Regions from separate parts of the Metallumcola ferriviriculae genome, predicted to be linked through region 1. Evidence: a T-box and tRNA genes for the amino acid it is inferred to sense, from the RefSeq annotation. Region 1 holds a T-box; the other holds one or more tRNA genes.
What was found. A T-box is a leader RNA that pairs with one kind of tRNA and senses whether it is charged. The one in region 1 lies ahead of ileS (isoleucine--tRNA ligase), so its partner is inferred to be a tRNA-Ile.
Positions count from the first base shown of each region.

Region 2: it has a tRNA-Ile gene. The T-box ahead of ileS (isoleucine--tRNA ligase) is inferred to sense a tRNA for this amino acid. The anticodon was not compared.

Region 1 covers NZ_CP121694.1:1,862,408-1,878,001, reverse strand. Annotated here, with positions in the region: gene hslO (Hsp33 family molecular chaperone HslO) at 1-286, opposite strand, end outside; gene pduL (phosphate propanoyltransferase) at 318-1,040, opposite strand; gene MFMK1_RS09430 (putative signal transducing protein) at 1,045-1,296, opposite strand; gene MFMK1_RS09425 (RluA family pseudouridine synthase) at 1,319-2,227, opposite strand; gene lspA (signal peptidase II) at 2,229-2,678, opposite strand; gene MFMK1_RS09415 (DUF1540 domain-containing protein) at 2,783-2,992, shown strand; gene MFMK1_RS09410 (DUF5665 domain-containing protein) at 3,000-3,281, opposite strand; gene MFMK1_RS09405 (PFL family protein) at 3,438-4,805, opposite strand; gene MFMK1_RS09400 (ACT domain-containing protein) at 4,817-5,098, opposite strand; gene pduL (phosphate propanoyltransferase) at 5,353-5,958, opposite strand; gene gcvPB (aminomethyl-transferring glycine dehydrogenase subunit GcvPB) at 6,015-7,451, opposite strand; gene gcvPA (aminomethyl-transferring glycine dehydrogenase subunit GcvPA) at 7,448-8,788, opposite strand; gene gcvH (glycine cleavage system protein GcvH) at 8,789-9,172, opposite strand; gene gcvT (glycine cleavage system aminomethyltransferase GcvT) at 9,177-10,259, opposite strand; gene ileS (isoleucine--tRNA ligase) at 10,454-13,228, opposite strand; T-box leader at 13,289-13,511, opposite strand; gene MFMK1_RS09365 (DUF167 domain-containing protein) at 13,560-13,844, opposite strand; gene MFMK1_RS09360 (DivIVA domain-containing protein) at 13,848-14,315, opposite strand; gene MFMK1_RS09355 (photosystem II electron transport protein, Sll1252 family) at 14,401-15,189, opposite strand; gene MFMK1_RS09350 (YggT family protein) at 15,221-15,478, opposite strand; gene proC (pyrroline-5-carboxylate reductase) at 15,484-15,594, opposite strand, start outside.
Region 2 covers NZ_CP121694.1:1,132,443-1,148,036, reverse strand. Annotated here, with positions in the region: gene MFMK1_RS05815 (ASCH domain-containing protein) at 1-315, opposite strand, end outside; gene MFMK1_RS05810 (N-acetyltransferase) at 476-1,522, opposite strand; gene MFMK1_RS05805 (helix-turn-helix transcriptional regulator) at 2,128-2,322, opposite strand; gene MFMK1_RS05800 (hypothetical protein) at 2,324-2,539, opposite strand; gene MFMK1_RS05795 (IS1634 family transposase) at 2,696-4,306, shown strand; gene MFMK1_RS05790 (hypothetical protein) at 4,678-4,758, opposite strand; gene MFMK1_RS05785 (IS3 family transposase) at 4,743-4,922, opposite strand; RNA gene rnpB (RNase P RNA component class A) at 5,137-5,596, opposite strand; gene MFMK1_RS05775 (zinc ribbon domain-containing protein) at 5,731-6,447, opposite strand; gene MFMK1_RS05770 (Nif3-like dinuclear metal center hexameric protein) at 6,572-7,675, opposite strand; gene MFMK1_RS05765 (tRNA (adenine(22)-N(1))-methyltransferase) at 7,645-8,346, opposite strand; tRNA gene MFMK1_RS05760 (tRNA-Val) at 8,444-8,519, opposite strand; tRNA gene MFMK1_RS05755 (tRNA-Glu) at 8,523-8,598, opposite strand; tRNA gene MFMK1_RS05750 (tRNA-Ile) at 8,617-8,691, opposite strand; tRNA gene MFMK1_RS05745 (tRNA-Asn) at 8,790-8,864, opposite strand; gene rpoD (RNA polymerase sigma factor RpoD) at 8,920-10,002, opposite strand; gene dnaG (DNA primase) at 10,023-11,849, opposite strand; gene MFMK1_RS05730 (YaiI/YqxD family protein) at 11,920-12,363, opposite strand; gene MFMK1_RS05725 (deoxyguanosinetriphosphate triphosphohydrolase) at 13,003-13,989, opposite strand; gene MFMK1_RS05720 (YpiB family protein) at 14,170-14,673, shown strand; gene MFMK1_RS05715 (hypothetical protein) at 14,699-14,923, opposite strand; gene MFMK1_RS05710 (IS110 family RNA-guided transposase) at 15,449-15,594, opposite strand, start outside.

The sequences.
Region 1 (15,594 bases):
CCTGTGGCTGTTGGACATAACCGCGCACGGCTCCTTGGGCATCGGCTACGGCCACCACTGCTCCAAGCGGACCGTCCCCCAAGACACGTAAGGTTACTGTCTCATGACCTTTTAGGGTGTTACCCATCATTACCGCCGCAGTAATTACTCTGCCCATGGCTGCCGTAGCGGTGGGCAATGTTTCGTGCCGCCGCTGGGCTTCCTGTACGGTGTCTGTGGTTACTGCGGCAAAGGCTCTTACTTGCCCTGCTGCAGTAGCCCGAATAATGTAATCGTTATTACTCATAATTATCACTCCAATTACTTATGCTATCCGACTACTTCCTGCGCAAATTGGACAGTATATCTTCCATCATGGCTAGACGTTTTTTTTCATCTACTAGAATTTCGTCTACCGATTGCTCTAATATTCTTAACTGTCTTTCGTCAAACATATTAATAATTTGTTCTAAACGTAGTTTTTTATCATTAACATGAAGTAATTCAGCACCGTCGCCGGTACGAAGATTAGAAGTATTTGCTTCGTCGGTATCAAGATGTATTTCCGTATGTGTATTCTCTGCGGCCACTCTTACCACCACAAAATCAAAAACCAAGCTTCGAGCACCTTTTACTACAACCATGGCAAAATCCTTATGCTGAAAACCAAATTCTTCAGCATCATCAACGGTCATATGTATGTGGCGCATAGCAACTATTAGCCCTTCGGAAATTAGCAATTCCCCGGCAGGGCCAACTAGGGTTACGCTTTCCGAACCCTCAAGATCACCGGATAGGCGTACTGGTACATTGATTCCAATAGTAAAGCCATCAGTTTTCGATATCTCGACTTGAGTTTTAGGGCGAGCCGGACCAATGATGGCAACTTTGCTTAATTCACCCTTGGGGCCGCGTACAGTCAGCCTTTCTTTAGAAATATATTGGGTCGCTATAGATAAATAACGCTCAGGGGTTAATTGATAACCTGCTCCAAATAGTTTTTGCAAATGTTCCTCACTCAAATGGATGTGTCTTGCTGAAACGCCTACCTGAATTTCCAAAACATTATTCCCCCTCGTTAAGTTCTAGCGCGGAGTTGAGGATCTCCCTGGCTTCCTCCCAGCGATCCTCCGGTACAAATACCGTGACCTGAGCCAAAGGACCGGCGTTTAAGCCGTAGACCTGTCCCAGTGCCTCTCCCTGCTGTCTGAATTTAATTCCTTCGCTGCGTAGTATACCAAGGATGATTTCCCTCTCCATGATGTCGGCTACGCGGCATAATTTTTTCCACTTAATTTGGCCGTCTTTTACAGACATCTTCAACTTCTCCTTTATCTCTTCATAATTGGTGAAGAATTTCCTCGAAATAGTTTGGTAAAGGCGCTTTAAATTCTAAATAATTCTTGGTAACCGGATGTTCAAAGCCCAACAATACTGCATGGAGAGCCTGCCCTTTTAAGCCAAAAGGGTTGCGCTGCGGACCGTACTTTGGGTCACCTACCACAGGATGGTTGAGGTACGCCATGTGTACCCGTATTTGGTGAGTACGTCCTGTCTCTAACCGAGCCTCAACCAATGTAAATTGACTAAACCGTTCTATTACCTGATAATGAGTAACGGCACTTTTCCCTGCAGCCACAACCGCCATACGTTTTCGATGGCCAGGGTCCCTGCCAATGGCTGCTTTTACTATTCCTCTAGGTTCGGGCATATTGCCATGAAGCAATGCCAAGTATGCCCTTTTGACAGTATGTTCTTTAATTTGAGCCGCCAAGCCTCGATGAGCAGTATCATTCTTAGCCACCAGCAACAACCCAGACGTATCCTTATCAATGCGGTGTACTATCCCCGGCCGAAGTACACCATTTATTCCTGAAAGGTCCTGACAATGATATAATAGTGCGTTTACCATAGTACCACTGAAATTTCCGGCGGCGGGATGCACTACCATGCCTTGAGGTTTATTCACCACCAGCAGGTGCTGGTCTTCATAGACAATATCAAGTGGGATATTTTCCGGCTTTACAGATAACATTGTTGGCGGCGGGACCATTAATTGAATTTCATCATCCGCCTGTAAACGGTAGTTTGCTTTGCTGACGCTGCCGTTAACCTTGACGGACCCTTCCTTAATCAGCCCCTGAACACGACTACGCGATAACGCGTCGACACGAGCATTTAAAAATACATCTAACCTTTCACCAACGTTTTTATCCCTGACCGTAAATCTTTCCAGATGCTCCGTCACACTAAACTTCCTTTCCATCCTCAGAATCTATTAGCAGTTCGAATGCTAAAAGCGCTACTCCCACCACAATGGCCACATCGGCAAAATTAAATACCGGCCATATCCTAAAATCGAAAAAATCAACTACCAATCCTGTGCGCACCCGGTCAATCAAATTACCTAATGCCCCGCCCAGCTGCAGGGCCAAGCCGTAACGCAGCAGCTTTTGCTCCGGTGAAACTTTCCGATAAATAAAAAGAATTACTAAGGTTACCAATACTGTAATGCCGATGAAAAATGATGTTTTATGAGCCAATAAACCAAAAGCTGCTCCAGGGTTTTTAACATATGTAAGGTGAAATATATTCGTTATCAGGGGGATGGACTGGCCTTGCGTAAAGATAGATACAACCAAATATTTGGTTCCCTGATCCAACGCCAACACTAGCAGTACAATTACAAGAAGTTGCATTTTTTACCTCCAGTAGGGGAATAAATATGATGTAAGTGCCTCCACTATCATACCATTATGTATTTGTTTAGTAAATTACTTACCTTTAAAAGGGGTTGAACGTTATGGAAGTAGTAAACTGTGAGGCGTACAACTGTACTCACAATGATGACGGAATCTGTGAACTTGATGAAATCACCATCACCCAGCGGGGTGTTGATACACATTGCGGCGATTTTGACCGGGATTTAACTGAGGATGAAACCACTATAGTTTTCTCTTACGAAAAGGCGGATGATACCTTAGATACCATGCTGAATAATGAAAATGATTAGATTTCGTTTAATAACGTTGGATAACCATCCGAACAATTTGGGCAATAAAATCACTGATAATGGGCAGATTCAACATTACTACCTGCCTAAGAAGGAAGACTACCAGACCAAGTAATACCGTAATACCCAAACCATATCCCAATCCTCTAGCCAAGCCCGCCAAGAAATTCACATAAGCTAGCCGCCATGGATTTTGCAGCAGCTCCACATATTGAGCCAAACGCATCTTTTCGAAATACAATACCAGTTTTTCAAGCTGCTCAGCAAGCAATTCGTCTTTTTCGGACATTTTTTCTTCCTCCCATGGCATTATTTAATCTGCCCAAATTTTTGGGGCTTATCAATAACTTGACAAAATGGTGCCAGGCACCATTTTGTCAAGTTATTAGTAAAATAGCACTTCCATCTGAAGTGCTATTCACCGTCTGGCCGCTTGATGCCGTTTTTAATTAGTTAAAGCTTGAATCGGCGCCGGAATTCGGCCGCCACGCTTAACAAAAGCGGTGCTCCCGTATTGATTTAGTTTCATTACCGGCGCACTGCCCAGAAGGCCACCAAAATTAACATGGTCACCGGTGGTTTTACCCCAAGCAGGTATTACCCTTACCGCTGTGGTTTTGCCATTTATCATCCCAATGGCCGCTTCGTCGGCTATGATTGCACTTAGGGTCTCCACGGGAGTATCGCCGGGAACCGCAATCATATCCAAACCTACCGAGCAGACGCAGGTCATCGCTTCAAGCTTATCGATACTCAAAGCACCATCTTCCACAGACCGGATCATTCCTGCATCCTCACTAACCGGAATAAAAGCCCCACTCAACCCACCTACATAAGACGAAGCCATTGAACCGCCTTTTTTTACAGCATCGTTCAGCATAGCCAATGCTGCCGTAGTGCCATGGGTACCGCACCGTTCCAGGCCAAATGCTTCTAATATTTGTGCCACGCTATCTCCCGGTGCCGGGGTGGGTGCCAGGGATAAGTCTACAATGCCGAAGGGAACATTTAGTTTTTCCGAAGCTGTTCTCCCTACCAGTTCACCCATTCTGGTTATTTTGAAAGCAGTCTTTTTAACAGTTTCCGCTAACGTGCCAAAATCCACATTCGGTAATTTTTCCACCGCCCGCAGTACCACCCCCGGGCCGCTTACGCCTACATTTATGACTACATCCGGTTCACCCACCCCGTGAAAGGCACCAGCCATAAAAGGATTATCTTCAGGGACATTGCAAAATACCACCAACTTGGCACAGCCGATGCTGTCTCTGTCCCGGGTCATATAAGCCGCATCCTTAATGACTTTACCCATGAAGGCTACCGCATCCATATTAATTCCTGCCTTGGTGCTTGCGATGTTTACCGAAGAACATACCCTCTCTGTTTCCGCTAATGCTTCAGGGATAGACCGCATTAGAACTTCTTCTTCAGGAGTAGCCCCCTTATGTACCAGTGCAGAAAAACCGCCAATAAAATTGACCCCAACTTCCGCCGCTGCTTTATCCATGGCACGAGCAACCAACAGGAAATCCTTATGGGTATTTATCCCGCCAACCAGAGATACTGGTGTGACCGAAATGCGCTTATTTATAATGGGAACACCAAACTGCTGTTGAATTTCCTCCCCGACCGCAACCAGCCTTTCGGCCTTTGAAACAATCCTCTCATAGACCTTATCAGCCACTCTTTTTCCGCTTTCCGCGGCACAATTGCGCAAACTGATTCCCATAGTAATGGTACGAATATCTAGATTTTCCGCCTGAACCATACGAATAGTTTCCAATATTTCATTGGGATGAATAGTAATTGGCATACATTCTCCTCCTAAATCCGATGCATATATTTAAATACCGATTCATGCTGGGCTGTAATCTGAACTCCGATACGGTCACCGACTTCAGTGAGTTTTTGCTTAAGTTCCTCGAAATCAAGATTGCAGTTATCAAGGTCCACTACTAGTATCATCGTTAGAAATTCCTGCAGAACCGTTTGGCTAATATCTAGAATATTTGCATTTGCCTCGGCCAGTACAGTGGTTACTCCGGCTATGATACCGGTTCTATCTGTCCCGACTACAGTCACAATAATTCTATTATCTTTACCCATAGCTATCTCTCCTTTGCGCAGGTGCTTATGAAGCTAAATATTTGTAGTAGTATTCGTAAAGAAGTCAGTAAATCCTGCCTGGAAATTAAATTCGGATTAATCAAACAATTTGTTAGTAAAAATATTTTGCTCCTACCCTATCCTCAATATCCTTTATACCGTAGAATCAACATTTGGCTAAAATAAATGAGCTCACAAGGTTTATGAGCTCTTACAGCAACAATATTATGGAATTTAAACATACTTAAAATGTACTAATGAATTATCTTGACCTCATTGCCCGTTTGAAGTAGAGCGGCGTTAGCCTCATCTGTATCTACATGCATCTCTAACTTGTATTCTTGACTGACCCTTACCAGTACATTTTCCATTACCTGTGCCCTTTCACCCGGAACATGTACCTTGACTTTGCTTTGGTCCTTAACCCCAATTTCTGCTGCATCATCTGGGTGCATGTGGATATGGCGGGCAGCCAAAATTACTCCTTGATCCAAAGCCACAACACCCTGTGGTCCAACCACTGCGACACCAGGAGTACCTTGCACATGTCCCGAATCCCTCACTGGTGGTTTTAACCCCAAGCGGTAGGCATCAGTCATTGATATCTCTATTTGGGTAAATTTCCGCGGTGGGCCAAGAATGCGTACTCCCTCAATAACTCCTCTAGGCCCAACCACCGTTAGCACCTCTTTAGAAGCATATTCCCCTGGCTGCCCAAGTTCTTTTAATTTATTTAACCCATAGCCTACGCCAAACAACATTTCCAAATCTTCTTTTGTTAAATGTATATGGCGATTGGAAACTCCTACCGGAATCGGTAAATCAACAAAATGATGTTCTTTAGTTCCGATACTTTCCATATGCTGAGGGCCTAATTCGGGCATAACTATTCCTCCTGTAGGACTAGAATTTATACTTACAGCCATTTTAATTTCGGTTTGCGCGCTGCGGCTACTTCGTCCAAACGACCAACTGGTGCGTGATGGGGTGCTTCAGTTAAAAGCTTGGGATCTTTAACTGCTTCTGTAATGATTAGTTTCATTACTTCAGCAAACTTTTCCAATGTTTCTTTGCTTTCGGTTTCAGTGGGTTCAACCATCATCGCTTCTGAGACGACCAACGGAAAATAGATTGTTGGCGGATGATAACCGTAATCTATTAATCGCTTGGCAATGTCCAAAGTATGCACATCTTTTTGTTTAGGCTGCATGATAAACTCGTGCTTACATACCCGGTCGAAGGGAATCCCATATCGTTCATGCAGTAATTGTTTTAAATAGTTTGCATTTAGTACTGCGTGTCTGCTCACATCTGTCAGACCATCGGCACCCAGCGCTCGAATATATGTGTATGCTTTAACAATTACATTGAAGTTTCCATAGAATGATTTTATTTTGCCAATACTTAAATCCCGGGCATAGTCCCAATAAAAAGTACTGCCTTCTTCTTCATATTCTACGGTAGGAACTGGCAAAAATGGAGCTAAAAAATGTTTTACACCCACCGGGCCAGAACCCGGACCGCCGCCGCCGTGAGGAGCACTAAAAGTCTTATGCAGATTAAAATGGACTACATCGAAACCCATATCCCCGGGTTTACAGATGCCCATAATTGCATTCATATTAGCACCGTCATAATATAAGAGGCCGCCGGCATCATGAACCATCTCAGAAATTTTTTCAATTTGGGTTTCAAACAATCCTAATGTATTGGGGTTAGTTAACATTAATGCCGCTGTTTCGTCGCTCAAAAGTTTTTCCAATCCATGCAAGTCCACTTCACCCCGATCATTTGAAGCCACTTCCACCGTTGTAAAGCCGCACATTGCTGCAGTAGCCGGGTTTGTACCATGAGCGGAATCCGGTACAATCACCTGTCGGCGCTTTCCTTCACCCCGGTGATGGTGGTAAGCACTGATAATCTTCATACCGGTGAGTTCACCTTGGGCACCTGCGGCCGGCTGCAGCGTCACTCTATCCATTCCACCAATCTCGGCCAAATAATTTTCCATGAAATGAAGCAGTGCTAAAGCTCCCTGACAGTCTTCTTCTCGCTGATACGGATGCACTTGTGTGAAACCGGACAAAGCAGCACCCCATTCGTTAACCTTGGGATTATATTTCATAGTACAGGAACCCAGCGGATAGAATCCGGTATCTACACCGTAATTCAACCGGGACAAGTGGTTAAAGTGCCTCACAAGCTCCTGCTTACTAATTTCCGGTAACACCGCCGCACTTTCCCGCAGCATCCCATCCGGTAGCTGTACCGCTTGATCGGGCACACCAACATCCGGCAATGAATAAGCCTTCCGCTCCGGGCGACTGAGTTCAAAAATTACCGGTTCTGTCATGCTAGACCCTCCCATCGTGATATTGCCTGGTCCAACTGCTCAGGAGTCGTCAACTCATCAACACAAACCAACAAATGGTCTTTTAATGGAGAATGGAACTTTTCTAGATTGATTCCAGCTAACACTCCCTGGTGTGCCAATCTGTCAAGAACATCCTCCAAATCGGGAACCTTAACCACAAATTCCCGGTAATAAGGACTGTTAAATGCTGCTTCTACACCGTTAATTTGGGTAATCTTTGTCTGGAAATAATGCGCCCTTTGATAAAGTAGTCGGGCTAACCCTGCCATTCCGTGCTTGCCCATATAGCTTAAATAAATCGTAGCAGCAAGCGCACAAGATGCCTCGTTGGTACAAATATTCGATGATGCTTTTTCTCTTCTTATATGCTGCTCCCGCGCCTGAAGGGTTAGTACGAATCCGCGTTTACCACTTTCATCTTCGGTTTGGCCGACAATTCTACCGGGCATGCGCCGGATAAATTTATTACCAACAGCAAAAAAACCTAGTAAAGGGCCGCCGAAATTTAAAGGGTTGCCAAATGCCTGGCCTTCACCAACCACAATATCGGCCCCATAGTCTCCCGGCGCTGATAACAGTGCAAGAGATGATGGGTCAGTAACCGCTACAATTAGCAGAGCTTTGCTGTTCTTGACAATTTTACCGATCTCTCCACCGGATTCCACGGTACCAAAAAAGTTAGGGTTTTGCACAACCACCGCTGCCACATCATCATCCAACATTTCCTGTAACTTTTCTGGTTGTGTTCGGCCGTCAAAAAGGGGTACTTCCTCCACCTTGACACCAAGACCCTGTAAATAGGTATCCAGCACCTGCCGATATTCGGGATGTAAGGCCCCGGACACTAGAATTCGTTTAGCACGATTAACCTGCAGGGACATTATTACTGCTTCAGCCAAAGCAGTGGCGCCATCATACATAGACGCATTAGCAGCATCCAGACCAGTCAATTGACATATCATGGTCTGAAACTCAAAGATGGCCTGGAGCGTACCCTGACTTATTTCTGGTTGATAAGGCGTATATGCCGTGTAAAATTCTGAACGCTGCAGTAGTGCGGGAACGACCGACGGAATAGCGTGGCGATATGTACCCCCGCCAAGAAATGATGTGTACTGCTCTATCGTCTGGTTCATTTCAGCCAGTGATACTAAATGTGCTTTTAGTTCACCCTCCCACATCGGACCAGGAAGATTTAATTTGCCCTTGATACGTAAAGCTGCCGGTATGTCCTGAAAAAGTCCATCCCAATCTTCTATACCCAACGCCGCAAACATTTCACTGCGGTCGGCATCAGTATGCGGGAGAAAGTGCATTTATTCCTCCTCCTTGACAAATGTCTCATAAGCGGCTGCATCCATCATAGCATCTAATTCACCAGTATCATTAACCTTAAGTACTATCATCCACCCATCACCGTAGGGGTCTTCATTAACCAACTCCGGAGCCTCCAACAGCTTCTCATTAACCTTCACCACTTCGCCGCTAACCGGCGCATACAAGTCAGAGACCGCTTTGACAGATTCCACCACGCCGAATCCTTCCCCCTTCTTAAAGCTGTCTCCTTCCATAGGCAGTTCCACAAACACCACATCCCCTAACTGGTGCTGAGCAAAATATGTTATCCCTAACGTTACTTGGTTATCCTCGATTTTAGCCCATTCATGTTCCTTTGAATACTTTAACTCTTGAGGATACATTTTTTTATTCCTCCCTTTTATAAAATGGTAATTTCACCAGAATGGCCTTCTTTTGACGACCGCGGATGCTGACTGCCAGCGGGCGACCCTCAACTGCATTGCTTTTGTCTACATAGCCCATGGCTACGTATTTATCCAGGTAAGGGGCTAAAGAACCGGATGTAACTTCTCCAACTCTTTCTTCACCGACTAGAATTTCATACCCCTCTCGTGGTATTCCCCTCTCTTCCATCATCAAACCCACCAATTTTCGTTCCAATCCATTCCGCCGTTGTTTCTCCAAGATTTCCTTGCCAATAAATTGCTTATCCCAGCTGACTGTCCATTTTAGTCGTGCTTCAAGAGGTGTAGTCTTTTCAGTTAACTCATGTCCATAAAGCGGCAAGGATGCTTCCAGACGCAGCGTATCCCTGGCCCCAAGACCACATGGTTTTACCATATCGCTCCTTAAAATTTCGTCCCATAACTCGCCACTCCCATCGGGAGGACAGTAAATTTCAAAACCATCCTCACCGGTATAGCCGGTTCTTGAAACAAGGCAATCAACACTCTTGATACTCATCCTAGCGAATGTAAATGGTTTTAATCGTACTGCAGTGTCACCGCTAACCTGCTCCATTACTTCCACTGCTTTAGGACCTTGCAAAGCCAATAAAGCATATGTATCAGACCGCTCTATCACGTTAGTGTCAATCACTGCATTATCTTTTATCCATTGATAATCTTTATCCTTATTGCCTGCATTGACTACTAATAAAAATTTATCAGGCTCCAGACGATATACCAACAAATCATCGATAATGCCTCCATCCTCCTGACACATAGGTGAATAAAGTATTTCTCCCGGCGATAGTCTTTCGGCATTGTTGGTAATAATTTGCTGCACTGTGTCCAGAGCAGTCTGGCCTTCAACAACTATTTCCCCCATATGGGATACGTCAAAAAGCCCGGCGTTTTCCCTTACTTGGCGATGTTCCTCAATAATGCCACTGTACTGCACCGGCATTTCCCATCCGCCAAAGGGCACCATCTTTGCGCCTAATGCCATATGTCTTTGATAAAGTGGGGTTCTTTTTAATTTAGTCACTTAGCATCATCCCCTACCTTGATAGTAACTTATACAAAACTGGATTTTTTATTATTTTGCCTGTAAAGCCATATTTTAAACAATTTTTTGGACAACAACTCAACCTAATCTTTTTTATATTTTATGCATAAAGGTACACAAAAAAAACTCCATCCAAAAGAGGACGGAGTTGCTAAAGTTTTGCCGAAGTTCCCTTATAAATTTTTTACAACCGTAGCGCAGCGTTTGCAAACAGTCGTGTGGTCGGGGTCCTGACCCACATAATCACTGAACTGCCAACAACGTTCGCACTTTTCGCCCGGCGCCTGTCCTGCCTGAATAGTTAAATCAGGAACTTCCTGGCTGGTAACTGCATCAGCCGGTGCCTTATCCAGTTGTAAGAGCCTTACATCGGAGACAATAAAAATTTCGGAAAGCCGATCACGGAGCGGCTCCAGGAATTCGTATAATTTGCCGCCGGCATAAAGATTTACCTGCGCATTCAACGAATGGCCAATAACTTTCTGTTGCCGGGCTTTTTCCAATACCTTGGCAACTTCTTCCCTAATACTGATAATCTTAGCCCATTTTTCTTCCAATTGGACGTCAAAATACTTTTCTTCGACTTGGGGCCATGCTGCCAGTTGAACACTAAACAAATCTTCTTCTTTTGGCAGATGCTGCCAGATTTCCTCACTGGTAAAAGCCAACACCGGTGCCAGAAGACGTACCAAAGTATCAATAATTTTGTAAATAGTGGTTTGTATCGCTCTTCGCATATCACTGTCCGGTTCTGAACAATATAACCTATCTTTGATAATATCGAGGTAAAATGAACTCATATCCACCACACAAAAATTGTGCACGGCATGATAAACCACATGAAACTCATAAGTTTCATAAGCATTAGTTACTTTAGCTACCAGCTTGTTAAGACGCATCAGTGCCCAACGGTCCAACTCCGACAGTTTATCATCGGATACCATATCTTTACTCGGGTCGAAGTCATAAAGATTACTTATGATAAATCGGGAGGTATTTCTGATTTTGCGGTATGCTTCTGTCATCTGCTTCATGATATTGGGTGATGCAGCCACATCCCGCTTGTAATCAGCAGAACTTACCCAAAGCCTCAAGATGTCGGCGCCCATTTTGTCGCTTACTTCCATGGGGTCAATACCATTCCCCAGCGATTTAGACATTTTTCTACCCTTCTCATCCACCAAAAAACCATGGGTTAAAACTGCCTTATATGGCGCCTTACCCCGAGTGGCTACTGCTGTTGATAAGGAAGAGTTAAACCAGCCCCGATGTTGGTCACTTCCTTCTAGATAAAGGTCAGCCGGCCATGCCAACTCAGGACGCTGCTCTAGTACCGCTGCATGGCTGGAACCAGAATCAAACCATACGTCCATAATGTCTGTTTCCTTATGGAATTCGCCGTGGCCGCATTTATCACACTTTAACCCTTCGGGTACCAATTCGTTGGCTTCCTTGGCAAACCAAATATTAGAACCGTGTTCGCGGAACAAATCCTGAACATGATTGATGGTCTCATCATTGATAATTTCCTTATTACATTTATCACAATAGAAAATAGGAATGGGCACGCCCCAAGTGCGTTGACGAGAAATACACCAATCACCGCGTTCTGCAACCATATTATGAATACGGTCTTTACCCCATGCAGGTATCCATTGTACCTGGTCAATTTCATCTAACGCATTTTGACGAAAACCGTCAATTGAGGCAAACCACTGTTCGGTTGCCCGAAATATGACCGGATGTTTGCAGCGCCAACAATGGGGATATTGGTGCTTGATAAAAGACAGGTTTAATAAAGCTCCTGCCTGATCCAACGCTTCAGTAACAGCCTTATTGCCTTCATCATATTTAAGTCCGCTGAATTGTCCGACTTCATCGGTAAATCGGCCATTATCATCAATTGGAGATAATATTTGCAGGTTATATGCTTTACCTACTTCATAATCCTCAAGACCATGGCCGGGAGCAGTGTGTACGCAGCCGGTCCCTTGTTCAAGGGTAACATGGTCACCGAGAATAACCAAGGAATCCCGTTCAAAGAGGGGATGTCGACATACGATTCGTTCCAGATCAGACCCCTGGAAATTGCCTACAACAGAATAATCTTCAATGCCGCACTGTTCCATCACCTGCTGAGACAATTCCTTGGCTACCAAAAGCTTTCCTTGGGGTGTTTCCAACAACACATATTCAAACTGTGGTTGAACAGCTATCGCCAAATTAGCAGGGATAGTCCAGGGCGTGGTCGTCCAGATAACTACAAAAGTATTATCTTCAGGGAGAACGTCTAGTCCGTCCTTAACCGCAAACTTAACAAAAATAGACGGAGATTTTTTGTCTTGATAGTCAATTTCTGCCTCTGCTAGTGCAGTCTGGCAATCTGCGCACCAGTAAACCGGTTTTAACCCTTTATAAATAAATCCTTTTTTGGCCATCTCGCCAAAAACACCAATTTGGGCCGCTTCAAATTCCGGAGCTAAAGTAATGTAAGGCCTGTCCCAGTCACCACGTATTCCTAAGCGCTTAAATTGTTCTTTTTGAATTTCAACAAATTTCAATGCATATTCCGTGCACTCATTCCTAAACTCTACAATGCTGGTCTTGTCCCTATCTAACCCTAAGTTCTTAATCGCCTGCTGCTCAATTGGCAGGCCGTGGGTATCCCATCCCGGAACATATGGTGCATCATAACCGGCCATAGAACGGTACTTTACCACCATATCCTTAAGGACCTTATTTAACGTATGACCCAAATGTATGTTGCCGTTCGCATAAGGGGGGCCATCATGAAGAATGAATTTGGGTTTTCCCTGTGATTGCTCCTGCACCTTCTGGTAGATATCTTCCCTTTCCCACATTGCCAGAACCTCTGGTTCACGCTGGGGTAATTTAGCCCGCATGGGGAAGTCGGTCTTAGGTAAATTTAGTGTCTCATTGTATTCCATTTTTCGTCACCTCTTCAGACTTTCGTTTGTTTTTTATTAAATAAATAAAACCCCTCATCCTTTAAGGACGAGAGGTAACCCGCGGTACCACCTTAATTACAGGTATTAGCTAACCTGTCTCTTACCATGCATTAACGGCGCACACCGAAAAACCCTACTTGTTAAATCTTTTCGGGGTTTTAGTTCAGGAGTGATATTGTCCAATGCATGTACCCGGCTTCCACCTTTCCGAGTTCGCTGCAAACAGAGGTATTTGACAACTAGTCTCCTTCATCACTTTTGTCTATAAAATTAGCTATTATTATACCGATAAGAAAAACATAAGTCAAATTCACTCAGTTAAACCACGTATATCTGCAGCAGACACACCCTTAATCTCCAAGGTTTTTGTTCTTCCCTTAAATCCAGCCACCAATTTAACGTTCTTCTTCGGTACAGAAAGCCTATTCGCGAAAAATTCCACACAGGCTTTATTCGCCTCACCGTCCACCGGCGGCGCAGTAAGTCTTAGCTTTAACATATCCTGGTAGACACCAGAAACTTCGTTCTTCGATGCTCTGGGCTGAACCCTAATCCTAAAGCGTACCACATCGTCAGTATGCTCAATATTAAGCACGGTCTATTCCTCCACACTAAGGCTTTGACCCGAGGCAGCTTCCTCCAACAGCTCAATTTGACTGAGCAGCGCCGCTTTGAATTGAGCTTTAAACACTTTGGTCTGCTGTATTAACCTTCGCTGCTCTTCATTTATTTTTGCCGTTTGTGCTTCTGCCGCTGATACAATTTTTTCTCCCTTAAATCTTGCCTCATTATAGAGCATTTCCGCTTCCTTTTCGGCATTTTTGCGCAATTCGTCGGCAGTTTCTTGAGCTAATACCAAAGTCTTATTAAGTGTCCCTTCAAGATCACGGTAATGAGAGAGACTCTCCTCCATTTCAGCAAATTCCTGTTTGAGTCTAAGGTTTTCCTTATATAGCTGCTCATAATCCTTAAGTACTTTATCCAAGAAGTTATCAACTTCCTCTTCATTATAACCGCGAATGGAGCGGCGGAATTCCTTTTCACCAATGTCCAATGGAGTAAGCATCGTGGTTCCCTCCCTTTTTCCCCTCTATTTTCGACAGTCAAACCCCCGATACCTGCTTATGGTATTCTGGTTCAACCTAAAATAACTAAATCCAGCGTTCCAGCACCAAGTGCTGGCGACCTTTCTTACTCTTTCCTTTTATTTCTTTCACCATTACCCTGCCTCTGTTGCGACAGGATATAAGATCCCCCACTTCAACATCCGCCGCTGAGTTAGTCTCAGGTTTCCAATTCAATCGCACTCGCTGCGCCTTGATTTCGCTACTCATTTTGCTGCGAGAAACTCCAAATCCCGCTGCCGCTACAGTATCTAGCCTCATAGATGCTACAGTCGCCGTGATAGTTTTACTTTTGGTCTCAGCAAATTCCAGATTATTAACGCTGCGAATTTCTGTAGTCACCGGCACCTGATGAATACTTGTCAAATTTATATCCGCGTACTGAGCAACCTCCCTATCCATCAATACTTGACACCCTTGTGACATCACAAGCAGGTCTCCCACCATTTCCCGCTTGATCCCCATGGATAATATCGCCCCTAAGAAATCCCGATGGCTGACGTGAATAAAACTAAAATTCCCTTCTATCCACAGGCAGACTATATTAGAAGATAGCTGCTCCTTAGCAATAAATTGAGGTGCTACCACCAGTCGCTTACGTTCTGCAGCAGCATAGCCCCCCAAAAAGTCAAAACTAATATCCGCAATATTTTTTAAAACCCCTACAGCCAACTCAGCGTGATAGGGGTCAAGAAAGTTTGAAATCTGCTCCTTATTTCGCTCAATAGCATTATCCACCAGGTCAAGTAAGCGTATCAATGTTTCGCGTGCTTCTCTATCGTTAATATGTGATAAAAGCTGTTGCCTGTCCAACATTCGTTTCAACACCTCAAACTTTTGTCATTTCTTAAAATAACCTTAGTAATAAATACCTAACAAAATATAGCACCATAATCGCAATAAACGGAGAAAAATCCACTGGCAAAGTACCTCTAGGCATGAGCCGCCTGAAGGGCGCTAAAATTGGTTCAGTAGTTTCGTTAATAAAACGGACTACCGGATGATAAGGATCGGGACGAATAAAAGAAAGAAACACCCTCGCTATTATCAGCCAGTACACCACTTCAAAAGCTATGTCAATAATTAATCTTAAATCAAAAGGCATTTGCTTCACTCCCCATTTAATTCGGCTGCTCGGTTCATGGCTGTGATGACAGCTTCAATCAGTGCCGCGCGCACACCATTTTTTTCCAACGAATACAATGCTGAAATGGTAGTACC
Region 2 (15,594 bases), 730 kb from region 1:
TGGTTTAATGAGCTTCTTGACTTTAGTGATAATTAAAGCGTAGCCTACTTTACATCCCTTAAAGTATTCATTGAATTTTTCCCAACTTATTGCACAAATCTCTCGTACCCTCTCCCAAAGCTCATCGATGCTTAACTCAATAATTTCTTTAACCTCAGCAACCGCTGAAAACGCCTTGGTTGGAGTAGTTTCATATATATATATACTATCGCCCCTTGCAATACCTGGCCTTTTTCTCCTTAGTTCTGCTATCTTGTCACCCTCAATAATCGCCTTAACATACTGGGGCTTAATTGATAATACAATCCGCTTCATTCCAAGCCCTCCCCGACAGAATAATTAGTCCGTACATGTGTTCTGTTATTCATGATAAGTTTCGTCATACCTCTAGAAATATCCTTCTAAATAATACCAAATTAGTTATATAAATAGGATATTTCAAAATTATTCTTGATTCTCCTATAATTTTTCTTCTTTAATCAACAAAAATATTCCTATTTACTTTTCCCAACTTAATTATTTTTTCAAACTGCTCGTCGCTGAGTTCTAAAAATGACCACCTATCTGTTCTATCTAAACCTACTGTATCTGAAAGATTTTTCCTAATTAACCTTTTAGTAAGCGCCGCATTGTAAGTCATTCTAATTGTATAACATTCTTTCTTTTTAAACCAAGGCCTAAGGCCATCCCGATCAAAAATACTATATGTATTGGCGTATTTAAAAAATTCATCAAAATCTCTGAAATCATCCTTAGAGTATACTTCCTCTACAACACAAATAGAGGTTGCAACGGACCTATATTCTGCATGCCCTTTCCCATCAGAAGTACGATAAATCACTATAATATCTCCCGGATTGCACATATAAACCGGCATACTACAGACATAAATTTTATGAATACTGTTAGTGTATGAAACATCCTCAAGTATATCAAATGTTTCTGTCTTTAGTATCGAATCCGGAAACATTTTTGTATGATATTTAGGGTAAATTGCCAATAAATACTTCTTCTGGGTCTCCTGCGATATTAATGGGTAATCCAAAAGTACATCATCTCTTATTGCTTCCATGTCTTTTACTAGAACGAGCTCCTGCCCATTTTCTGTTTCTTTAATACCGTAATGGTAAAACCCATACCTCATTAATAGTTCAATAAGAGCTTTGTGTTTTTCAAAAATAGTTACATAACAAACTTCAACCCCATTAACAATAGCATAATCTAACGCTTTTTTAATGAAACGTTCACCTAGCCTAGTCCCGTGAGGGTTAATTTTACACGTTCCAATCTTTAGTACCTTTTCGTTACTAATATTAGGAGTAACATCCCGGACAGGTCCTTCTTCCAGTTTTAAATACAGGAACCCCTGAATAAATTCTTCCTCAAAATAGACGTATGCTTGTTTGTCTAGTCTAGTAAGAAACCAGCCCTCAAAACCTGGATAGTCCTCCTTTAATGAATCAAAAAACTGCTCCTCCAAATTCAATTCACCAAATTTTCTTAATTCAAGATAATCACTCATATTTAACTCCCCTCAATATGCAATGGGCATTAATAATTCACTTTATAAGCTATCCCATTACTAAACTTATGTATATTTCTTACCTATTTAACTAAATTCTCTTTAATTCGGACAATACTTCCCGTAAAAGTATATTATAAATTACTAATAATCTTGAGGTGAAACGAAATTAAGTTCTATAAAGTCAGAGCGCAATAGTTTGCAATCCATTTAGCGTTAGAGACTACAAAGGACGTTTTAAATTCTTTGGGCATTACCAAAGTTTAATGTAAAATATTTTCTTCTATGATAGTCCAATTTTCAATAAAGCGTCGGACTTTTCATTGTAGCATTGTACTTAGGCAAACGCTACTTAACCTAATTAGCTGCAGCATAAAACTGTAAAACTATTGGTTCCCATTATAGACAAAATCTTCTAGAAAATCCTTCAACACATTGTAAGATAATTCCTCTTTTTTCCTATAATTACTACTGTATCATTGTTTTTGACCACGTTAAAAAGCCTCAATCAATTGATTGAGGCTAACCGGCAGTAATTTTCGTTGTGTCACTGTAATCAAATACAGCGGCACAGTGGATTAGCGATATACTAAAAGGCGAATCTGCTAATCCTCAAGAATAAATAGTTCATCAACACGAATTCCGAGTAATCTCGCCAGTTTCATTGCCAGTTCAAGCGTTGGATTATACTTGTTGTTTTCTATTGCGTTAATTGTCTGTCTGGTAACACCTAAGGTATTTGCTAACTCTTCTTGAGTGATTTTTTGTTTCTTTCGTAGTTCTTTTATTTTATTTTTCACGTTACCCACCCATCCGTTTCTTCAACACAATTCGAATGGTTGACTGGAGTAGCATCTGGGTTATAAACAGAAATAGTGGCACAATCAGCGGCAAGTGATTTAATGCATTATAAGCCACCCAGACTGCAAGAAAAGCCACCATATAGCTATATGACCAAAATACACTTTTGTAAGATATATATTTTTCCATCTCATCCATTTTTCTAAAGCCTTTCATACTGCCCCTCCTTCTAACCTGGATTCCCGCCAAACTCATAACGAGGGCTAACAAAAAAACACTGCAAACCATTGAAAAACCTGGGCTTAATGCCATTTTTTACTTGTAGCCAACCTCGTATGTGTTATAATATACATAACGAGGAGGTGCAACTGAATGGCAGCCATCGTCTATCAGACAGATAAGCGATCAGGGATTACATACGCCTATGAATCCGTTTCTTACTGGGATAAGGACAAGCAGCAATCCCGGGCAAAAAGGACGCTCATCGGCCGGGTAGACAATGAAACCAAAGAGATAGTCCCGACAGACGGCAGAGGCCGGAAAAAGAAAGAAGTGCCTGCGCCTCTCCAAAGAGGCCCTGTCCCATCTATTCAAACATCAAGGTCCTTCTACGGAGCAACGTATCTGCTGGACGCTATTGGTGAAAAGCTCAGCATTACCGAGGATTTGAAACACTGTTTTCCAAGTATTTATTGGCAAATTCTTTCGATTGTGTATTACCTGATTCTTGAGGATAAAAACCCCCTCTATCGTTTTGAAAAATGGAGCAGCTTACATAAGCATCCTTACGGTAAGAACATAACCTCCCAGCGAAGCAGCGAACTCTTCACATCCATCACCGAAGAAGCAAAGAACAAATTCTTTCAGCTGCAAGGGAAACGGCGGACAGAAAAGGAGTTCTGGGCATATGACATTACTTCCATCTCCAGCTATTCTGAACATCTACGCCAAGTGCAATACGGCAAGAATAAAGAGAGCGATCCACTGGCTCAACTGAACCTGGCGTTAGTGTTCGGTGAAAGGTCCAACCTTCCTTTTTATTACCGCAAACTGGCTGGAAACATTCCTGATTCCAAAACAATTAAGAATTTACTTGCTGATTTGGATGTCCTTGGTTTTTCCAAAGTGAAGCTGGTTATGGACAGAGGCTTCTATAGTCAAGATAATATCAATGCCCTCTTTAAAGAACACTTGAAATTCCTGATCTCCGTAAAAATATCCCTCGCTTTTATCAGGAAAGAATTGGACCTCATCTACGATAAGTTTCGTATATTTGAACACTATAGCGAGAAATACGAGCTGTATTGCCATACAGTACAGACTAATTGGCTTTATACACAGTACCGTCCGTATAAAGGGGACACCCTCTCAGAACCCAGGCGCATCTACATTCACTATTATTACAACATTGATAAAGCAGCTGAAGACGAAAAAGCCTTTGACCGAAAGTTAATCGCACTGCGCCATGAACTGGAGTCAGGTAAGAGGGTTCCTGAACATGAAAACCTCTATAAAAAGTATTTCGAGACGAAAACTACGCCAAAACGAGGGACAAAGGTCACCGCCAATGAACATGCCGTTACTAAAGCAAAACGGTATTATGGATTCTTTGCCCTTTTGACTAATGAAAAAATGGATGCCATTACCGCGCTGGAGCTCTACCGCAATAAGGATGTGGTTGAAAAAGCATTTGGCAACCTTAAGGAACGACTGAACATGCGCCGCACATTGGTTTCCTCGGAGCAAAGCCTTGACGGTAAACTTTTTGTAGAGTTTGTGGCTCTCATCTATCTTTCTTACATCAAAAAGCAGATGCAGGAGACGGATTTATTCAAAAGTTATACCTTGCAGAGTGCCCTAGATAAACTTGACGTCATCGAATGTTTTGAAGCGCCAGGGCAAAAACTGCGTGTTGGTGAGCTTCTTGAGAAACAGAAGGAGATCTATATAGGCTTGGGCGTTGCTCCACCCTCCTCGTTATGAGTAGGCGGGAATCCAGGTTCTAATGTAAAGCAGTATAGTGGCTGAAAGAATGGATGTCAAATGTTTTTTACATTTTAACACACAGTATGTCATTGCTGTTCCGCTAAACAATAACAGCGCTGAATGTGGAGTAAGCAGGGGATAGTTTGGCTTGCTGTATTGTCTCCAAGCAAGAAAAAAAGCGAATTAACTCAACTATATATTTTAATCCCCAACGATCATAACAAAAACTCGGTGTGCCTCTCTCGCACTTTTAAAAAGACCTGCAAGCTTAAACATTGTCTGGAGCGCTATAGGCTAGCCGGACACGTAAAAGCGTTCGTTTTCTCTCTTATTCACAAGATTACTGGCCAGTTCATTTTTAATGTGATCTAGGCTGCTGGGAAGCGTAGACTTTCATAGTATTGCTGCTCAAATTGAAGCGGAGACAGGTCATCTAAATGACTATGAATTCGTTTGGAGTTATACCATGAATCATGTATTCAATAATAACTAGACTTGCTTGAGATCGAGTCTTAAAATGCCTCCTGTGTACAAGTTCTTTTTTCAGCGTAGCGAAAAAGGATTCAGCACATGCATTGTCATAACTGAAGTGCTCCCCAAATGTTAGACACATGTTTGTGCTAAGCGTCTAATTTCATTTTCTTTTAAATTTCCGTTCTCCTTCTTGCTTTTCAAAAATTAAATCAAATTCGCTAGCGGTATATTTACTCCCGTAGGCGAGAAATTGGGGAATTAGGGTAAGGAAATACAAACTTATCCTTGTTATAAAAAAAACTGGGCTAATGTATAGATATACACTCCCAGTTTCCCAAAACAAGAAAAAATAGCAATCAAGCAAACCATAAGCCGAGTTCTGTCGTGAGTGATCATCTGTCTGGGATGTTAGTTGCCTAACACCTCATGCGACCTACCCGGGGACAAGCGGGCTACCTTTAGCGTCCCCCTATCAGGTCTTGCTCCAGGTGGGGTTTACCAAGCCAGTTAGTCACCTAACTGCTGGTGAGCTCTTACCTCACCGTTTCATCCTTACCCGGTACTCAGAAGAGTAAGCAAACATAAGCTGAATACGTCTACTGCGGCATCTGCCTGGATGCTTAACTTAGATGTCATCTGAATGATTGCTGCATCTAGCTTACTTACTCTGCTGAGTACCGGGCGGTTTAATTTCTGTGGCACTTTCCTTAGAGTTGCCTCCACTGGACGTTATCCAGCACCCTGCCCTATGGAGCTCGGACTTTCCTCAAGTACGGCCTTGCGGCATGTACCTGCGATCACTAGGTTTACTCAATTGCTTATTTAGTTATTATTTTTGTATACCGCGCCTTTCAGCGTGGATGTTTAGTATAACAGGTCTAATAAGGACAATCAATAGTAATTGCTGCCAGTAATATTTCGCTGCAGTCAACTAGCCGATGAATTAATTATTCTTTGTAAAATAGCAACCGGCCGCAGCTTTCGCAGGTTATATGCTTGTGCTGCGCTTGCTTAATTTCCTTAAGTACCATTGGCGAAATATTTATCCGGCAGCCACTGCAGGACCCGTCTTCCACCCGAGATACCACGATGTCACCCAAGCGTTTGGATTTGAGTTGGTATAATTCCATTAGTTCCGCATCAATTTTACCCATCATCTTATCTGCTTCCTTCTGGAGTTTCTCCTGCCGCGCTTTGATTTCTTTCTTCCACTGCTCGTATTCCTTTACCTGTTCTTTGTAGGCATTCTTTTCGTTGGTTAGCCGAGCGTTTATTTCTTCAATGGCATTAGATAAATCTTCTTGCTCTTGACTAATTTCCAATACTCTGTCCTCACATGAAGAAAGCTCTTCTTTCGTCTGTTTCAGCTTTTGTTCAAAGCCATGCAGCTCTTTAGGGTTATTGTGCTCACCGTTATAAAGCTCTGACTGTAATTCCTTCACCTTGTCTGTTAATGAGGAGCATTTCATTTCGCCAGACTTAATTTCTTTCTCTAATTGTTTTAACTGTTCCTTTTTACTTTTTAACTGCTGCATTCTCTTTTCCAGTTCGGCCTTCTTCGCCTTTAACACAGGCAGCACGCTTTCATCCTTTGCCTGTTGTTTGACCTGCTTATATTCTTTTAGCTTGTTCTGCGCCTGCCATAGTTTTTCTAACCCACTCATATTATTCCCCCTTTTATGTTATAAAAAACTCAAGCCCGTAAATAAGAAATATTTCCGGGAGTGTGTCCAAATAAAAATAAAAATAAAAATAAAAAAGATAGGAGCCGTCATGGGGCTTTCCTATCTAAAAATGCTGCCAAGGATTTGTGTTTTCCTGGGACATAATCACTTTTGTGCTGTCTAGTTTTTCCTGCAGATACCTGGCCAACACCGGCACGATAATTCTCTCTGTAGCGTAATGGCCTGCGTCCACTATAGCTAATCCTTTGGCCACTGCATCTTGGGCCTCGTGAAATTTCAAGTCTCCGGTAACCAATACATCGGCCTTTTGGCGTAGGGCATGGTCTACCAAAGAAGCGCCGGAACCGCCGCAAACGGCAACTCTGGTCATAGGGTGTTGGATATCGCCAACCACCCGCACTTGCTCACAGCCCAGAGTTCGTTTGACCCGGCGGGCAAAAGCTTCTAGGTTTTCCGCTTCGGCCAAATCGCCCACGCGACCAAGTCCGTAAGGTTTGCCTTCATTGGCCAACGGATATACGTCATAGGCCACTTCCTCATATGGGTGGGCCTCGGTCATGGCCTCTAAAACCCGGCTTAACTTATCAGCTAATACGATGGTCTCCAATCGATATTCTGCTACCCGTTCCAGCTCCCCTACCTGACCGATATAGGGCTTTGTTCCGCCTAATGGTTTAAATGATCCTTCACCAAGTGTCTGAAATGTACAGTGAGAATAATTTCCTAGCCAACCTCCACCGGCTTCACTAATGGCTCCACGCACTGCATCTACATTATCCTTAGGTACAAACACCACTAATTTGTATAATTTCTGCCCGTCAGCAGGAGCCAGTACAGCTGCATTTTTGAGACCTAGATAATCCGCTAAGTAATGATTAATGCCCTCATCAGCATTATCCAGGTTAGTATGAGCTATATATACCATCACATCATGTTTTAGCAGCTTTTTAACCATGCTGCCCCAGGGCTGATCTGTCCGAAGATGGGAAATGGGTTTAAAGAAAAATGGATGATGGGCGATAATCATATCCACGCCCTCGGCCACCGCCTCTTCCACCACTTGGCTCTCAATATCTAATGATACCAAGACGGATTTCACTAGGGCATCCGGTTCCCCCAACTGGAGACCGATATTGTCCCATTGCTCCGCTCGTGCAGGTGGAGCCAATTCTTCAATTAATTCGCAGATTGTTCTGCAGTCAACCATTTTTTCACCTTCTCTATCTTTTCAAGCTGCTCTTGCAATTCGCCGATTTGTGCTCGGGTAGACGAGTCGGTGCTCTTACTTACCCCGGCCAGTATCCCGGCCAATTGTTTCTCTTTTTGTTCTAAAAGTTTGGTTAGCAGCGGGTGACGTTTCTCTATCAACCGGGGCCCGATCAGCGAGTCCTTTGGTTGTTCTCTGCCCGGCTCTGCTACTAAAAACTCGTAAAGTTTGCCGTCTTCGGCTACCAAATCTTCATCCAACAATATCCAGCCGTTGGCCCAAAGCCATTCCCTGATTTTTTCCGTATCGGTCATGGGCTGAAGCACCAATCGGCGTACGTCTTTAATCACTTCAGGAGCCCGAGAAAAAATTTGCTCCATGGTATTTCCGCCCATACCGGCAATGACTATGGTTTCTACCTCACCGGGACGCAATACTTTGAGGCCATCGCCCAAACGGACTGATATTTTATCTCCCAGACAAAAGCTTTCCACTGTACGCAGCGCACTCTGAAAAGGGGCATTATGGATATCAGCAGCAATCACGCCGGGGCAAATACCCTGTTTCACCAAGTAGACAGGCAAATAGGCATGGTCTGTACCAATGTCTGCGACTTTACTGCCTGATGGGATGTATGCTGCAATAGTGCTTAAACGCAGCGAAAGTTTCATGATGAATTACCTCCACATCTACCTTATCTTCAGTATTATACCCAATAAAGAAAAAATCCTTTAAAGTAGAGAAAAAAACCACCTTAAAGGTGGTTTATGGTGGGCGATGACGGGATCGAACCGCCGACCCCCTGCTTGTAAGGCAGGTGCTCTCCCAGCTGAGCTAATCGCCCTAATGGTGACCCGTAGGGGATTCGAACCCCTGTTACCGGCGTGAAAGGCCGGTGTCTTAGACCCCTTGACCAACGGGCCATGCTATGTGAATTGTTTTGGTGGGCCCACCAGGGATCGAACCTGGGACCAACCGGTTATGAGCCGGTTGCTCTACCGCTGAGCTATAGGCCCAATTTTTGAAGCGCAATAAATATTATACCAAGATTTGATGAAAAGTGCAAACCCTTTTTTTACCTGCGCTTAAGCCTGCGGTGAACCCTTAAATAAATTGGCTCCCCGAGCTGGACTCGAACCAGCAACCCTTCGGTTAACAGCCGAATGCTCTACCATTGAGCTATCGAGGAGCGCTCAAGACAAAAACTATTATAAAACATTATTTCACGCTGGTCAACAGTGATTTTATTCCAAATAGTCTTTCAGTTTTTTACTACGACTGGGATGACGCAATTTACGTAGTGCTTTGGCCTCAATCTGCCGAATGCGCTCCCTGGTGACATGAAATTCCTTGCCCACTTCTTCCAGTGTACGAGAACGACCATCATCTAATCCAAAACGCAAACGCAGTACCTTTTCCTCACGCTCGGTAAGGGTGTCCAGTACTTCCTCCAGCTGCTCCTTAAGCAGCATAAATGATGCTTTTTCTGCCGGTGCCGGTGCATCTTCGTCCTTAATAAAGTCACCCAAATGACTATCTTCTTCTTCGCCAATAGGGGTTTCCAAAGATACCGGTTCTTGGGCAATTTTCATTATTTCCCGGACCCGCTCAACAGAAATATCCATTTCATGAGCGATTTCTTCCGGGATTGGTTCGCGGCCATATTCCTGCAGCAGCTGCCTGCTCACACGAATTAATTTGTTGATGGTCTCCACCATATGCACTGGAATGCGGATAGTTCGGGCCTGGTCGGCAATAGCCCGAGTAATTGCTTGCCTAATCCACCAAGTAGCATAAGTACTAAATTTATAACCTTTGCGGTAATCGAATTTCTCCACCGCTTTAATCAGGCCTAGGTTACCCTCCTGAATAAGGTCCAGAAATAACATTCCTCGGCCTACATATCTTTTAGCGATACTTACTACTAGACGAAGATTGGCCTCCGCCAGTTGGCGCTTGGCTTCTTCTTCTCCCTGTTCCATGCGTTGTGCCAGATCCACTTCCTGATCAGCAGTCAAAAGCGGCACCCGGCCAATTTCCTTCAGATACATCCGCACCGGGTCGTCGATACCCACGCCTTCGGGAACAGAGAGATCCAGGCCTACATCATTGCCTTCGTCATCTTTGTCTTTCTCTTCTGCGCCTTCTTCAGGCAGCACCTCGATACCCTGTTTGTTAAGATATTCATAAAACTCATCTATTTCTTCGGGGGTGAGGTCTATGCCTTCAAGAGCATCCATAATTTCTTTATAAGTTAGGACGCCACGTTTCTTACCCTGTTCGACTAGTTTTAGTATATTCTCGCTTTTTAGCAGCAGTTCTTTCATCTCTCTTCCCCCCTTCCGGGTTAGTGCCGTTTGATATTAATTCTTCTTAAAATGTCATTTTCCTGCAATAAAACAAAGCTCTTTACTAGGAATTTTTGAATATCCATGAATCCGCCTTGTTTTTCAATGTCTTTCAGGCCCTGCTCCAGTTCCTCCAGCATGCGGTCTACCTGAAATAAGTTCAACTTTTCCAACAGGTGCTCGAATTTATCCAAGCGTTTTTCGTCGCTGACCATCACATGAGAAAGGGTCTTTTGACCCGCTTCGCTTAGTTTATCCATTAACACTGCCGGCTGTACGCCGTCGGCGTAATCTATCTTTGTCAACAAGTTTAAAACTTCTCTAACACCGCCGTCGGATAATGTTTCAGGCATAATGACTTTTGACACTATCTGAGCCTGTCTGGCATCACGTAAAATATGCTGCAAAAGCTGCCGTTCCATTCCCACCCGAGGCGTTTCTGCGTTATACCGCACGAGACTGTCATTATGCCTATTTTTGCCTATTTTATCCTTTTTTACTCTATTATTTTCGCTATTTCTTGAATGTAAGCGAATTTCCGTCTGCACCGCTTCCGGAGACAGGTCCAACCGCTCAGCAACCAATCGAATATATTCTTCCCTCTCCACGGCACTTTTTAACCGCGCAAGATCAGGCACCAGAAAATTAACTATTGCTACCCGTCCTTCGATGGAGCCGATGTCATACTCCTTCATAGCCAAAGCAAGCTTATATTCGATTAAAGAAAGTGCTTCTGTGGCAACTAACCGTTGAAATTCATCGATGCCTTTACGCCTCAAATAATCATCGGGGTCCATCCCTTCCGGCAGCTGACCCACCCGCACCTTAGCACCCAGAGATTGCAGGATATCTAAACCTCGCATGGTCGCCTTAGCACCGGCAGTATCAGAGTCGTAAGCAATAGAAATATTTTTACTAAAGCGCATCAATAATTTCCCCTGCTCGGGGGTAAAAGCAGTACCCAGGGACGCCACTGTATTGAAAGCACCAAATTGATGGGCTGCAATCACATCCATATAGCCCTCCACTATCACCACCCGATCTTCAGCGCGAATAGTTTTAGCTGCCCAATTGAGGCCGTAAAGCATGCGTCCCTTATGGAATACCGGCGTTTCCGGCGAATTAAGATACTTAGGTTCGCCCTCTCCGGTGATCCGGCCGCCGAAGGCGGTAACTCTGCCCTGCGCATCCAAGATAGGAAATATAATCCGGCTGCGGAAACGGTCGTAATGACCGCTCTGGCCCTTTCTTTCCGATATTAATCCGGCCTGAAAAATATCCTCCACCTCAAAACCCTTTTCTTTGAGGTGTTTGAGCAAACCCTCCCAGCCATCCGGGGCATAGCCCAAGCCAAAACTATCCTGGACTTTCCTGCTTAATCCCCGTTTATCGAGGTACCGCCTGGCATTTTCAGCAATAGGGAGCTCACGCAAATTGCGATAAAACCAACGTGCAGCGATACGATTTATTTCATATATTCGCTGGCGCAAGCTATGTCGCCTATTTTCTTCAGGGTCGGGTTCTTCCTGTTCAGGAAGGGTTACTCCTGCTTGATCCGCCAAGCGCTCTACCGCTTCAGGGAAGGTAATGTTTTCGTGCTTCATCAAGAAGGTATAGGCATTGCCACCCTCACCGCAGCCAAAGCAGTGCCACATTTGTTTCTCCGGGCTGACCGTGAAAGAAGGCGTATCTTCACTGTGAAAAGGGCAAAGACCGACAAAATTTCGACCGCGCTGCGTCAATGCGACAAAGTCCCTAATCACCGCAACTATATCAATACTATCTCTGATTTCTTCTATTGTATGTTCCGGTATAAACCGCGTCACTGCAGACCACCACATTAACCTTTAATTGCTCTTTTATTTTAATTTCGCCACAAAGCTTTTAATTCCTTCCTTAATAGCCGCCCTCAATGAGCCTTCGCAGGGCACTGGCAAATCGTTCCTTATCTGCCGTGGTAAATGGAGCAGGTCCTTTGGTTCGACCTCCTGCCCGGCGAACCTTAGCAGACATGTGCCTCTCTGTCAGTAAGATATCAATATTGCTATGGTTAAAATCTTTTCCGCGGGGCGAAAGAGCCAATGCACCCTTAGCCAGCACCAATGAAGCCAGGCCGTAATCTTGAGTGACCACAATATCACCTTTCTCCAATCGGTTAACGATAGCAATATCCGCTGCTTCGGGCATATTATCCACCTGTACCAGCTTTACTCCCGGCATATGTTGATGGTGAGAAACACTGGCCACCAGGATTACCTCCAGCTTATATTCGTCTGCCAAGGAAACTGTCTCCGCCTTAACAGGACAGGCATCGCCATCGATAAATATTCTTACAAACATGACCCTTCACCCTCCGCATCCTGGTTATATTCTTTCTCAGGAAAATTTCTCCTCCCTAAAATCGACAATATTTTTACTTGTTTTCACTTCATTTAACGTACGGACGGGGCATAATTTAAATTCCCTGGGTAAAAATACTGTTGAGGTGATTTTATGGATAAAATCCTGGCTTTATTACTACTATTGCTTCTTATAGGAACCACTGGTTATGTCCTTTATACTGGCGTGCTCCTCCCCTTACTTAGTCCCTTTTTAAAGAACAAGTCCTAGCACTTTTCCATTAGTTTCTATGTGACTAGTATATCACTATATGATATACTCTATGATAGATGGTTGCTATATTATTTGCAAAAACCTCCCTTTAATTTTGGTGAAACCGTTTTGGTTTCACCTTTTTTGTATATCAGAAGGTATAACTTTCTGACAGCTACTGCAACTAGGCTTCCGCCCTGAGCCAAAGTCTTGGCGTAAGCCTAGTTTTTTAAATTATTTTTATAGTAATTCGTGATTAAAAGCCGCATCTTTGGGGTAATATACAAAAGAAGCAAAACACTCCTGTTAGATACCTAGTCAGTGTCTAAATAGCTTGACCGCGAAGAGAGTGTTTTGCTTCTTATTTATTCCAGTCTTTATCTTCTCCTACATGTGATACCCTCTGGGTACGAATAACTGCTGGTATAGTTTAATGGCATACCTGTCCGTCATGCCGGCAATATAATCACATGCTGCTTGAGAAGCGCCATCCTGCTCCCAGCCAGGCGGCAGTTTGTCCGGATTTTCGCTGTAATATTGATATAGAGCTTGCAGCATCCGCACCGCCTTATCCTGCTCTGCTTTAGCTGGCGAGCCAATATAGACATTTTCGAATAAAAAGGTCCGCAATTTATCTGTAGCCTGCCATACCTCGTCACTCATAGATATACGGTCTTTGTCTGAGCTGTTCATAATCATGTCTGTCACCATTGTATTGATACGCTCACGATGATGCTTTCCAATCATAGCGGTGCATTCTCGCGGGAGCTGTTCCTCCCGAATGACTTCAGCACGGATGGCATCATCGATATCATGGTTGATGTAGGCAATGCGGTCGGCAATTTTCACAATCTGTCCTTCCAAGGTTATGGGTCGGTCAGGACCGGTATGATTTAATATCCCGTCACGCACTTCAAAAGTAAGATTTAATCCTTTCCCCTGTTCCAGACTATCTACCACTCTCAAGCTTTGACGGTTGTGTTCGAAACCACCCGGATAAACCTTATCTAGGGCATCTTCACCGGCATGACCGAAGGGAGTATGCCCCAAGTCATGTCCCAAAGCAATGGCCTCGGTCAAATCTTCGTTAAGCCGCAGCGCCCTGGCTACAGTTCGCGCGATTTGTGATACTTCCAATGTATGAGTCAAGCGGGTACGAAAGTGATCGCCCTCCGGTGCAAGAAAAACTTGGGTCTTATGTTTTAGGCGCCGAAAGGCCTTACAATGAATAATCCGATCACGGTCCCGCTGAAACACTGTGCGCACTGGGCAGGGTTCATCATCCCTTACCCTCCCCTTTGACCTATCACTAAAAGCCGCATTCGGTAACAAATGTTGGTGTTCCCATTTTTCTGACTGCTCCCTGAGGTTCACTTAATCACCCCTTCATCGAACATTACTACTAATCATTTTCCGCTTGACGCCGCTATTTCCTTTTATAATTGTAAAACATTTGTAAACTTTTTGCCAAACTTTACCGAAAGGAAATTAAGAAAAAACCTCTAATAATTTAGAATGATACATAATTCCTTCTGACAGAAGAGGTGATGCGCAGTGAACAAATTGAAGTACAGACAAGAGTATATCCAGTGGTTCTTAAACTTCCGCTTAAAAAGAATGCGGGCTTCGAGACTGCTATTAAAAATCAGCCAAAATCCTCAATTACTGGAGCAGGTAGTTTTTACGGATGACATCTCAGACAAGGACAATGCATTGCAGATTGCTGCTAAGGGGACAAGTGCCTTTCCTTTTATCTGCCGCATAGACGGCATGCATTATAGTCAATCCCTAGAAGCATATAGAGCCATGCTCAATCTGCCCCACGATGAATACATTCATATATGTCTGGCATATCCCGACCGCCCTTCCCTGCCTGAGGAAAGTGTCCATGTTAATATTGAAGCTGATGTAGACGGCGAGATGGTACAAAACCTGCAGTATATTTGGCAGCATTTGGCCCGGCAGGAAATCCTTAATGAAATTGACCATGCCCTGGACAGAAAAGATCATGATGAATTTTATCGCCTAATTAGTAAACTTCGTCGAATTGAAAGTTAACCCGTGGCCATCGCCACGGTTTTTTTTACTTAGAAGTAACTTCGTCTCTTCTTTTATTAGCTCTTTCTCGAATCATTTCCCGGTAATAATCATGAACTCCTTCTTTCAGCTTGTCCTTACACTCCTCACATACACACCAGCAGTCCGTTTCCTTCTTACCGCTCTCATCAATGATAAAAGTACACACCGTCGTCGCATCCTTTTTACCGCATATTTGACACTCTTCACAAGTTCCATGACTTTTATGCAATTTGGTAACCTCCCTCTATAATCTTTAAATTTCTTCGTTTTTCTCCCTCATTCTTAGAAATTCATTCTTTCAAAAATGAGCTTGTTCCGCAAAGCAGGCCTCTAAATTACAGATATTCAAATATATGGAATATAAGGGTTGCCACTTATTACACTACGTCCTTGTTTTCCATATTTTGGCCATCGGAATCCACGTTTCTCACGGGGGCGCACCCTCCCATGTCTCGCTGGCTCGTAGCCTAAATTCCTTCGTTCAGCCTGCCCATGAGGTGGACGTCAGCCATGCTCCTTTGCTGGGTCTATGCCCTATGGATATTATTTCTGCTGACTTATCCGGCTCACTTTTATCAATGTCTTTCCTAATCATAAGATTGAAAACGAATAGTTTATACTTATCCATCGCACCGCTTAACTACCCTAACCAGCTGCCATGAAAGGTTGTCAAGGGTCCGCGTAGCGGAGACGTAGTCCTTGCCCTTGATAAGCTTTCTTGGCTGCGGTACACTCTCCTTGGCGGTGCAGTCTTTTATGCTGCTTGTGTCATTACTTTTGGTCTTTTAATGTCCGAAAGTAGTTTTTCGGGACTGTATTCTACGCCTTGGGTCAGCAAAGCATAGATTACTCTAATCAATTTCCCGCATAATACTATGAGTGATTGTTTCTTTCTCAGTG